DNA from 3 places in the Streptococcus sp. IMAU 99161 genome. Region 1 is predicted to be linked to each of the others. Evidence: predicted binding sites of a transcription regulator. Region 1 holds the regulator's gene; each other region holds the start of a gene.
The links. The regulator Rex, encoded in region 1, represses fermentation and respiration genes when NADH is low (regulators of the CRP and FNR family bind a similar motif). The targets are predictions, from matches to a motif close to TTGTGAANTANTTCACAA.

Region 1 (3,282 bases):
GATGCCGTTCAAGCAATTGGCAAGGTCCCTGTCTATCCTGAAGAGCTGGGAATCGATTTCCTCAGTGCTTCAGCTCATAAGTTTCATGGACCAAAGGGGGTCGGTTTTCTTTATGCAGCGACTCCAGATTTTGATCAACTGTTACACGGTGGCGATCAAGAGAATAAAATGAGAGCCAGCACCGAAAATCTTATTTCCATCGTCGGAATGGCTGAGGCACTTCATCAGGCTAGTCTTCATCAAGAAGAAAACTTCCGCCAGGTTCAAAAACTCGGACAAGAACTAGTCAATGGTTTAGCAACCTACGACTACTACGTAAACGCTTGTGATGACCACCTTCCCTTTGTATGGAACCTTGGCTTTCCAGGTGTGCAAAATGACATCTTACTCATGCGACTGGATCTAGCGGGTATCTCTGTATCCACTGGTTCTGCTTGCACTGCTGGGACCGTACAACCCAGCCATGTTTTAGAAGCCCTCTATGGCGCTGATAGTCCTCGTCTAAAAGAATCCCTGAGGATTAGTTTTTCAGAACTCAATACCACTGAGGAAGTTCAAACCTTCCTCGCAAGTCTTAAAGAAATTTTATCATAGGAGAACAATATGGCATTTGGAACTACTGTTTCATTAAAAGACTGTAAATATACCTATCGTCTTCATCCCAATGTAAAGAAATACACCCTTCGCGACAACACTTTTGCTGTCACAAAAGTCGGTAATTTCGAATTAAATCGTTTACTTGAGGCTGTCCCCAACAGCGGTGATGGATTTTTACTCAAAATCATTTTTAATAAAGACCTCTCAGGCTTCAAAATTAACATCACTGATAAGTCTGGGCTTCGCCTAGTCAACATCTTTAAAGATTCAAAAAATGACATCATCCAACAAAAATTTTATTTCTTAATGGATAGTCTCGTTGAAAGAGAAATTTTCGATAAAATCGAGGTTTAAAAATGGTTACTTTAACTTATATAGATGCTTATCAAGTGGAACGTACCACTACTTACACCGATCTTGCAGCCTGTATTCTTGATTTTTCAGGCTGTGTGACCCTTCCGGACACCTACAACGTTACGTCCATTCACTACAAGGGAAAAAGACTTCCTTATACTGGAAAAATAGACGGCCTCTACAACTTTCTAAAGAAGATTGAACAAGACGAAAGAGCCTAAACAGTTGCTACAAACAGAAAATTCTTTGTTTGTAGTAACTGTTTTCTTTTGGTAAAAAAATAGAGAAAAATCGGTTTAGATAGTTGATTTTTTCACAATCTTCCTATACAATAAAGGGGAAAGGTTGTGATATTGTGAAACATGATAAAAATACACCAATTCCACGCGCAACAGCAAAACGCTTATCCCTTTATTACCGCATTTTCAAGCGCTTCAACTCCGAAAAAATAGAGAAAGCTAATTCCAAGCAAATCGCAGATGCTATCGGAATTGACTCAGCGACAGTTCGTCGAGACTTCTCTTATTTTGGCGAATTGGGAAGACGGGGCTTCGGATATGATGTTAAAAAGCTAATGAACTTTTTTGCAGATCTTTTAAATGATAATGCGATTACCAACGTAGCCATTGTTGGGATCGGCAATATGGGAAGTGCGCTTCTTAACTACCGCTTCCACGAGCGAAACAAAATGAAAATTGTCATGGCTTTTGATGTAGATGACCACGAACTGGTTGATACCAAAAGTAAGGATGGAATTCCCATTTACGGAATTTCTTCAATCAAAGAAAAATTAAAACAAGAAGGAATCCAGACAGCTATTTTGACCGTTCCTAGTGTCAAGGCGCAAGAAGTGGCAAGCCTCCTTGTCGATGCTGGTATCAAGGGTATTTTAAGCTTTTCACCGGTTCATTTATCCCTCCCAAAAAGTGTTGTCGTTCAATATGTGGACCTAACCAGTGAGTTGCAAACCCTTCTTTATTTCATGAGAAAAAACGAAGAATAACAAGAACAGCTTTAGTAAAAAAAGAGTGTGGGACAGAAATCGGTAATTCGTTAGAATTCGATTTCGTCATCCCACCTCCGCACAGTTGAGTAGGGCTGTAAAAGCTGATGAAATCCGCGTAGTAGAGCAGCCCACTCAACCACTGCGTCTTGCTCTACAATCCAAAGAAAATTAAGAGGCTAGGACTTTTGTCCCAGCCTTTTTTTATACTAAGAGATCAGTCTCTTCACGGTAACTGTAATAGTTATCTTCCGAAACAATCAAATGATCCAACAAGGTTAAACCCATCACATCACAGGCTTCTATGACACGATTGGTGACCTCATCATCATTTTTACTCGGAAATACTGCACCAGATGGATGATTGTGAGCTAGAATGATAGAGGTAGCCATATGCTTTAAGGCATAGTGGAGAATTTCGCGCGGTTCTGCGATACTACGATTGACCGTTCCGATAAAGATAGTCTGTTGGTGAATAATCTCATTTTGTGTATTCAAATAGAGTGCTACTAGATGCTCCTGCTTCTTATGGCCAATTTCCTGTTGAATTTTATGGGCCAATTTTTGACTGCTCATGATCTGTTCTGAACTCATCAACTGATCTTTGTGAATCCGTCTTCCTAACTCGATAACCGCTTGCAGTTCAATTGCCTTGACACGACCAATTCCTGAGATTTCCTGCAACTCTTCTAAGGTCAAATTCCCCAGCTCTTTTAAACTATTCACAGACGTCAAGAGGTTTTGGGCAATCTCATAGACACTTTTTTGTTTATTTCCAGTCCTCAGTAGAATAGATACCAGCTCCTGGTGACTTAACTTCTCAACTCCCTCTGAGACCAAACGTTCTCTAGGAAGCAAAGATGGTTCAATAAATGAAATTTCGTACATAATTTCCTCCTCACTTATTAATTCGTAATCAAAAGAGAAAATCATGTATTTCTTTACTGACAAGATATTTCTTGCTTCAAATCATCCAATACTAGCACTTGGTCTTTCTTAAACCAAATTTGGTATCCGCTCTGTACTTGCTCCAGTTCTTTTAAAAATGTTTGAATCTCAGAACGCATCAAATACTCTTGGTGCTGAGGAATCGCCTCTAGTGCCTGATAAAGCTGCTCGACTTCATAAATGCCTTTTGTAATTAAACCATTTCGTGGAAAATCATTGACTAAAAGTTTGTAAAAATGATGTAAGAGATGATAAATCCGATCCTTGGTCACAATTTTTCCTCCTTATCCTGCCTTACCACCTAGTATTATACCTTGAATTTCACACAGAAGTATGACAAGTCTCTTACATTATGTTACCAGTCTCTTACATTTTTACAG
Region 2 (3,282 bases), on a different contig from region 1:
GTCAGCACCACCAGCAGCAGCTACAGCTACAGGAGCAGCTGCAGTTACACCAAATTCTTCTTCGATAGCTTTTACAAGGTCGTTCAATTCAAGGATTGAAGCTTCTTTAATTTCAGCAATAATGTTTTCAATGTTCAATGCCATTGTTATTTCCTCCAAATAAGTTTTTAATTTTATAATAGTTTTTTGTAGCTAGGCTACGCTGCGCAGATTAAGCTGCGTCTTCTTTGTTGTCTGCAACCGCTTTGACTGCAAGAGCAACGTTGCGCACTGGCGCTTGAAGTACAGAAAGGAGCATAGAAAGAAGTCCTTCGCGACTTGGAAGACTCGCAAGTGCAATAATTTCTTCTTTAGATGCGACAGCACCTTCAATGGCACCACCTTTGATTTCAAGTGCGTCAGCGTCTTTAGCAAAGTCGTTCAAGATCTTCGCTGGTGCAACTACATCTTCATGTGAAAATGCAACTGCAGATGGTCCAACAAATGATGATGCCAATTCTTCAAGACCAGCTTTTTCAGCAGCACGACGCAAGATTGAGTTTTTAATCACTTTGAACTCAACTTCGCTTTCGCGAAGGTTGCGACGAAGAACAGTATCTTGTTCAACTGTCAAACCACGAGAATCTACAACAACGATAGAAACGGCAGCTTTCATTTTTTCAGCTACTACGTCTACTAATTCCGCTTTCTTAGCAATAATTGCTTCACTACTCATTAGTGTGTTCACCTCCGTAATTATTTTGCTTGGGGAATTTTTCCAAAAGAAAAACGCGCCCAAACCTAGACACGAAAGTACAATACGCTTCATATAATGGATACGTTTTGTCCTCGGTAGGATTCTTATGAGTCGAGCTCCCCTACTGTCTTAGGCAGTTTTTTCAAACCATTAGTTAGTTTACCACATAAAAAAAAAGAATGCAAGTACTTTTGCAAACTTTTTTTATTTTTAATCGTTGTAGAGACTTTTGATATTATTCAGCCAAGCATATGCTAATCCCATCAATACTCCACCTCCAACCCAGTTGGCCACAAAGGTCACACCGTAATGCCGGAGAATATTAAACAATTCATAATGTGGCAATTGACTGGATACCGGATTAAAGCCTAATAGAGAGAAAGAAGCAAAATTGGCTGCCAAGTGTTCATTGGTCATAAAGACAAACATATAGATAGCTGACAAGGCTAATAGGACTTTTGCTGTTTCATCCTTAAAGTACAAATAGGAAAGAATGGCAATGTTTACAAAGATATTTGCGATAATCCCTTCAAAGAAAACCACTTGATTGGTCCGTTGCAGTTTATTTTCAGCAACTGTCGCAAGGAAACCTTTTGGGTCTACATGAGCAAAAGCCGTTGTCTGATTAAACAGAAAAGCAACGAGTAAGGCACCGACTAAATTAAAGAATGTACAGTATAAAAGAATTTCCAAAGCTTTTTTCCAGTTAATTTTCTTTAGATAAGTCCCTGATGTTAAATACATCATATTGGAAGTGGTCAATTCTGTATTTAAGAAGAGAAGATAAACAAGACCCCAAGCAAAGATAAATGGAAATAAAAATCTCCCCGAACCTGGTAAAAAAGTATTTAAGAGGTCTGCGGCTACAGCTCCTACAGCAGTGCTTAAAGTAAGAAAACCACCCGCAAACATGGAGCGAACAACATAACGGGTCTTGGACTTCTTGTAAAGATCTTCTTTCTTATTGCAAGCAGCACCAATCTTCTGAGCGAAATTAGATTCAGTCATAAACATCTCCTTATATTCAGATTGTGAATAAAATCATTATATCATAGAGATAAAATTTTGAAAAGGTTTTCAGAGTTAAAAATCGGCTATCGGCAGAAATACGTTTTAATTCGTTTTAACAATAAAAAGAAGAGGCTAAATCAGCCTCTCTCTTAGGAATTAGCGTAAACGGTTTGCCCAAGCGATATCCAAATTCAAAATTTCTTGAGATGTAAATTGTTGACGATATGGATTGTATACAGTTCCTGTAACTCCGCCTTGAACATTTGGTGAATCATACTGTGTTAAATTGTATGCCTCAATAATATGGTTTAATTTTGCATTATAGCTTGTATCAGTTGCATAGACGCCTGTCAAAGCAGCGGTTGCATCTTGATAGCTAGATGTATTGCTCTTCCAAGCACCTGCAAAGTGTCCTTGTTTTAAAACTGCTACATAATCTTGCAGTGATTCATAGTAGCTTGGATAAGAACGGAAGGCATCATTAATGGTATACATGTTACCTGAGCCGTCATCTTCTAATGTTTGCATTACTGCTGATTGACCAGCATAGCTACCTTTAATCCCGAAAAGATTGTAATGAGGGTAAGAAGCCAAACCAGACTGACCTGAACCACTTTCAAGAATCGCTTGTGCAATCATTACAGATGCATATAGGTCATTTTCCTGACCAAGTTGGCGAGCAGATTCTCCGATTTGTGAGATAAATGCTTCAGTTGGATCTTGGTAGGCTTGATAAGTTCCATCATTTGCTCCAACGGAGGTCACATGTTCGCTCATCGCTGCAGCAAACGTCCCAACTGCCACAACGGAAACGACGAACCCTAATAATTTCGTTTTATTCCGAATTTTTATTTTCATAATTCTATTTATCTCCAAATATTTTTTATCATCTTTTATCTTTAAAACGATTATACCATATAAATAGAATAAAACAAAGACACTTATATTACACTTGTATTACAATTCCGAGATAAATCCAAAACAAAAATGACATTTTCATGTCATTTCAATTTATTTCGTAAAAAGCATGATCTAGAATTTCATCCCATGACTTCTCTAGTCCTTCTTTTGTAACGGAAGAAAAGATAATGAAACTATCTGACGTGTCAAAGTCTAGTTTTTTCTTAATCATCGACTCGTGTTTGTTCCATTTTCCTCGTGGGATCTTATCCGCCTTAGTCGCAACAAGAATGACGGGAATTTCGTAGTATTTCAAGAATTCATACATCTGAACATCATCTGCAGATGGTTCGTGTCGAAAGTCAACCAGACTAACAACTGCTTTTAAGTTTTCACGACTAGTCAAGTACTCTTCAATCATGCGTCCCCACTTCTCCCGCTCTTTTTTAGAGACACGGGCATAGCCATAACCTGGTACATCGACAAGACGAAGTTTATCATCAATATTGAAGAAATTTAGCAATTGGGTCTTTCCAGGTTTTCCAGAAGTTCTGGCTAGGTTCTTTCGATTCAAGAGAGTATTAATAAAAGAAGACTTGCCGACATTTGATCGACCGGCAAGTGCAACTTCTGGA
Region 3 (3,282 bases), on a different contig from region 1:
AACTGAGTTGTGTCCATATGAACCACAACCAAGAGTCAATGATGGCAAGAAGGCATTGTATACGTCCCCGATACCACCAAAAGTAGAAGGAGAGTTCCAAATCACACGGATGGCTTTGACTGCTTTCCCAAATTCTTTAGCCAGATCAGCATCTGCAGTATGGATGGCAGCAGAGTGACCCAGACCGTTGAATTCAACCATTTGACGAGCTTTGTCAATTCCATCTTCACGGCTGTCTGCTTTCAAAACAGCGATGACTGGAGACAATTTTTCACGAGTCAATGGTTCTTTTGGACCAACTTCTTTCACTTCTGCAGCAAGGATATTGGTACCTTCTGGGACAGAGAAGCCAGCTTGTTCAGCGATCCATGCTGCTGGTTTCCCAACGATGTCCGCATTCAATTTTGCACCCGCACAGTTCTTGCTGTTGGCTTTGACACCGAAGCAGAACTCTTCAAGGAGGGCTTTTTCTTTTTTGTTGACAAAGTAAGTGTGGTAAGATTTGAATTCTTCTACAAACTCATCGTAGATTTCTTTATCGATGATGACCGCTTGTTCAGATGCACAAACCATTCCGTTGTCAAATGATTTAGACATGACGATATCGTGGGCTGCTTGACGGATGTTGGCTGTTTTTTCAACATAAGCAGGTACGTTTCCAGCACCTACCCCAAGAGCTGGTTTCCCGCAAGAATAGGCAGCTTTCACCATGGCATTCCCACCTGTCGCAAGGATAGTCGCAATTCCTTCGTGGTTCATCAGCGCACTGGTTGCTTCCATAGATGGTTGCGTGATCCATTGCACACAGTTTTCAGGTGCTCCTGCTTTGATCGCTGCATCCCGTACAATTTGAGCTGCATGAGCAGAAGATTCTTGAGCAGATGGGTGGAAGGCAAAGATGATTGGGTTACGAGTCTTCAATGAGATCAAGGCTTTGAAGATCGCTGTAGAAGTTGGGTTAGTGGTTGGAGTGATCCCACAGATCACGCCGACTGGTTCTGCAATCAAGGTCAAGCCTGTCACATCATCGTCATCGATGATGCCAACTGTTTTCGTATGACGCATGTTGTTGACCACATGTTCGCAGGCAAACAAGTTCTTAGTTGCCTTATCTTCAAAGACACCACGACCGGTTTCTTCATATGCATGAAGGGCTAATTCTCCGTGGGCATCAAGAGCTGCTACAGATGCTTTTGCAACGATATAGTCCACTTGCTCTTGCGTTAATTTACGCATTTCTTCTAATGCAACAAGGCCCTTTTGGACCAACTCGTCAACGTGCTTTTCAGCGGCGAGTTTCTTTTCTTCAGGGGTAAGTGATTTTTTATCAGCCATTTGATGGTTTCCTCCGAATTGTTCAAAAGAAAGTTGTTTTCATGTTTTCAGTAAACACTCAAACCTTTTACCCATTCTTTCTTTTGTTAATTATTTCACAATATTATTCTACTCTATTTTGAGCTTTTTGTAAACACTTCCAAGCAATTTTCACAAAGATTTTTTCTAATTTTGTGAATCTTTTTTCAAACTCCTTTGATAGGGGGTTTTGAAACCCACACTTTGTGAAATAAATTTTTAAAAAACTTTTTCTTCACAAAGAGAGATTTTCACTCCGTTTTTGTAAGCGTTTTCTTTATCTTACTAAAAAAAGCAACCTTTTGCAAGTATAAAGTTGCTTTAGAAGGTAGACAAACTACTTTTGTAAAAAATAAAGATGAGTCCTAATTTTAAGAATGAATCAAGAAAATACCGAAACTTTCCGATGTGAGAAAAGTGCCTGAAACAATACAGTTTCAGGCACTCGGAATTATTGAGAGTAAAACAGTTTGGGAAACTGTTTTAGCCTGAGCCCAGAAATTAAAGAGCGAAGGGGCTCAAAATAAATTGAACACGGGCTGCGGATTGTGTCAAAAAGATAAGTTCTCCTAGAATCGAAAGATTCTACGTCAAACTTCCTATTTTGACTTTATCCGCAGACGCCCTTTGTATCTTAATTTAGTCATGGAACTTCTTTGAAGTTCGCTGACGTCCGTACTCACCTAAGGAAAGTTTTTAATATGAATTTGTCTTTCTTTTTCCAAAAATCTAGACTACTTCTTAACAGGGCCTTTTTCAGCTTTGTCAAGGGCTTCTTTGACTGTCTGAGCGTAGAGCTCCCCACCATTGGTTTCCATATTAAAGTGTACAGAGTCTGTTCCCACCCAAATATTTGGATTTTCCACGGCTACTTGATACCAGTCTGCAATGGTGATAAAGTCATATTTCTTAGCCAATTCCAACTCATAGAGACGGGTTTGGACCGACTCACTTGACTGATCACTCGCATACCGTCCATCGTATGGTGTCACTAAAATCAAGCGACGACCTTTTGGCAACTTTTTAACATACTGATCTAGCAGTTGTTTGTAGTTGCTAACTGTATTGGTTCCGAGGGCAATGACAACATTTTTCAGGAGTACTTTATTGGAGATATCTGTTTCAAAGACCTTCATCCCATTTTCCAACTGACGGCTCACTACCGCATCAATCTGGATGCCAGGGATCGCTTTTATTAGATAATTTTGTGCCCGCAAATTGACCGAATCTCCGATCATGGTCACCCCATTTGAAACGTTGTAATCTGTCGCCGTCGCATTGTCCACCTGGGTCCGTGTGACCTGCATTTTATTATCGGCTTGATTGAGCCCGCTGGCAACCAAACTCTCATCGAAGGCTCCAACCGTTGGCGCAAAAGCTGAAATCCCAACCATCAGTATGGCCAATGGGATCATGAGATAAAAGACCGGTTTGGTCAAAAAGCTGAGATCCATCTTCATGCCAAAGACGCGTGGTTTCTTTCCTGCAATCGTAGGCTCTAAGACGTAGAAGGAAAGAGCTGTCAAGGTCAAAGACAAGATGGTGGTGACAATCGCTGCCATCATGGTTCCCAAATGTTGAGAGAAGATGATGAAGAAAGGCCAGTGAAAGAGGTAAACACCATAACTAGTATCCGCAAAGAAATTAAGGATAGCCGGTTCTTTTTTATCAGGCGTCTTTTCATGAAGAATACGAGCTGCAAGAATCATGGCCGCAGCAGCAATGGTTGCAGCTAAAAATCCAAAGAGATAGGTCCACAAGCTATCAAATGGCAAGAAAAGACTCAGCACGAATAAGAAGGCAAAGCTTCCTCCCAAGACTGATACCGTCTTTTTCATATTCCAAGATTGCACCAGCTTAGTGAAGTTCGGGCTCACATTGACAATCCCTGTCACCGTTGCTAAGCAAGATCCCACAAAGAAGGGGAAA

Region 2: a site for Rex is predicted at 1,766-1,783, ahead of HA044_RS05125 (formate/nitrite transporter family protein). Genes of this name have one in related genera too.
Region 3: a site for Rex is predicted at 1,419-1,436, ahead of adhE (bifunctional acetaldehyde-CoA/alcohol dehydrogenase). Genes of this name have one in related genera too.

What each region holds. Positions count from the first base shown of each region.
Region 1 covers NZ_JAAPAW010000006.1:7,751-11,032, forward strand. Annotated here, with positions in the region: gene HA044_RS02325 (cysteine desulfurase family protein) at 1-594, shown strand, start outside; gene HA044_RS02330 (DUF1831 domain-containing protein) at 604-951, shown strand; gene HA044_RS02335 (DUF4649 family protein) at 954-1,172, shown strand; gene HA044_RS02340 (redox-sensing transcriptional repressor Rex) at 1,307-1,954, shown strand; gene radC (DNA repair protein RadC) at 2,159-2,842, opposite strand; gene HA044_RS02350 (porphobilinogen deaminase) at 2,896-3,174, opposite strand.
Region 2 covers NZ_JAAPAW010000010.1:2,209-5,490, forward strand. Annotated here, with positions in the region: gene rplL (50S ribosomal protein L7/L12) at 1-144, opposite strand, end outside; gene rplJ (50S ribosomal protein L10) at 212-715, opposite strand; ribosomal protein L10 leader region at 754-888, opposite strand; gene HA044_RS05125 (formate/nitrite transporter family protein) at 947-1,744, opposite strand; gene HA044_RS05130 (glucosaminidase domain-containing protein) at 1,904-2,605, opposite strand; gene yihA (ribosome biogenesis GTP-binding protein YihA/YsxC) at 2,754-3,282, opposite strand, start outside.
Region 3 covers NZ_JAAPAW010000008.1:47,014-50,295, reverse strand. Annotated here, with positions in the region: gene adhE (bifunctional acetaldehyde-CoA/alcohol dehydrogenase) at 1-1,335, opposite strand, end outside; gene HA044_RS03985 (acyltransferase family protein) at 2,088-3,282, opposite strand, start outside.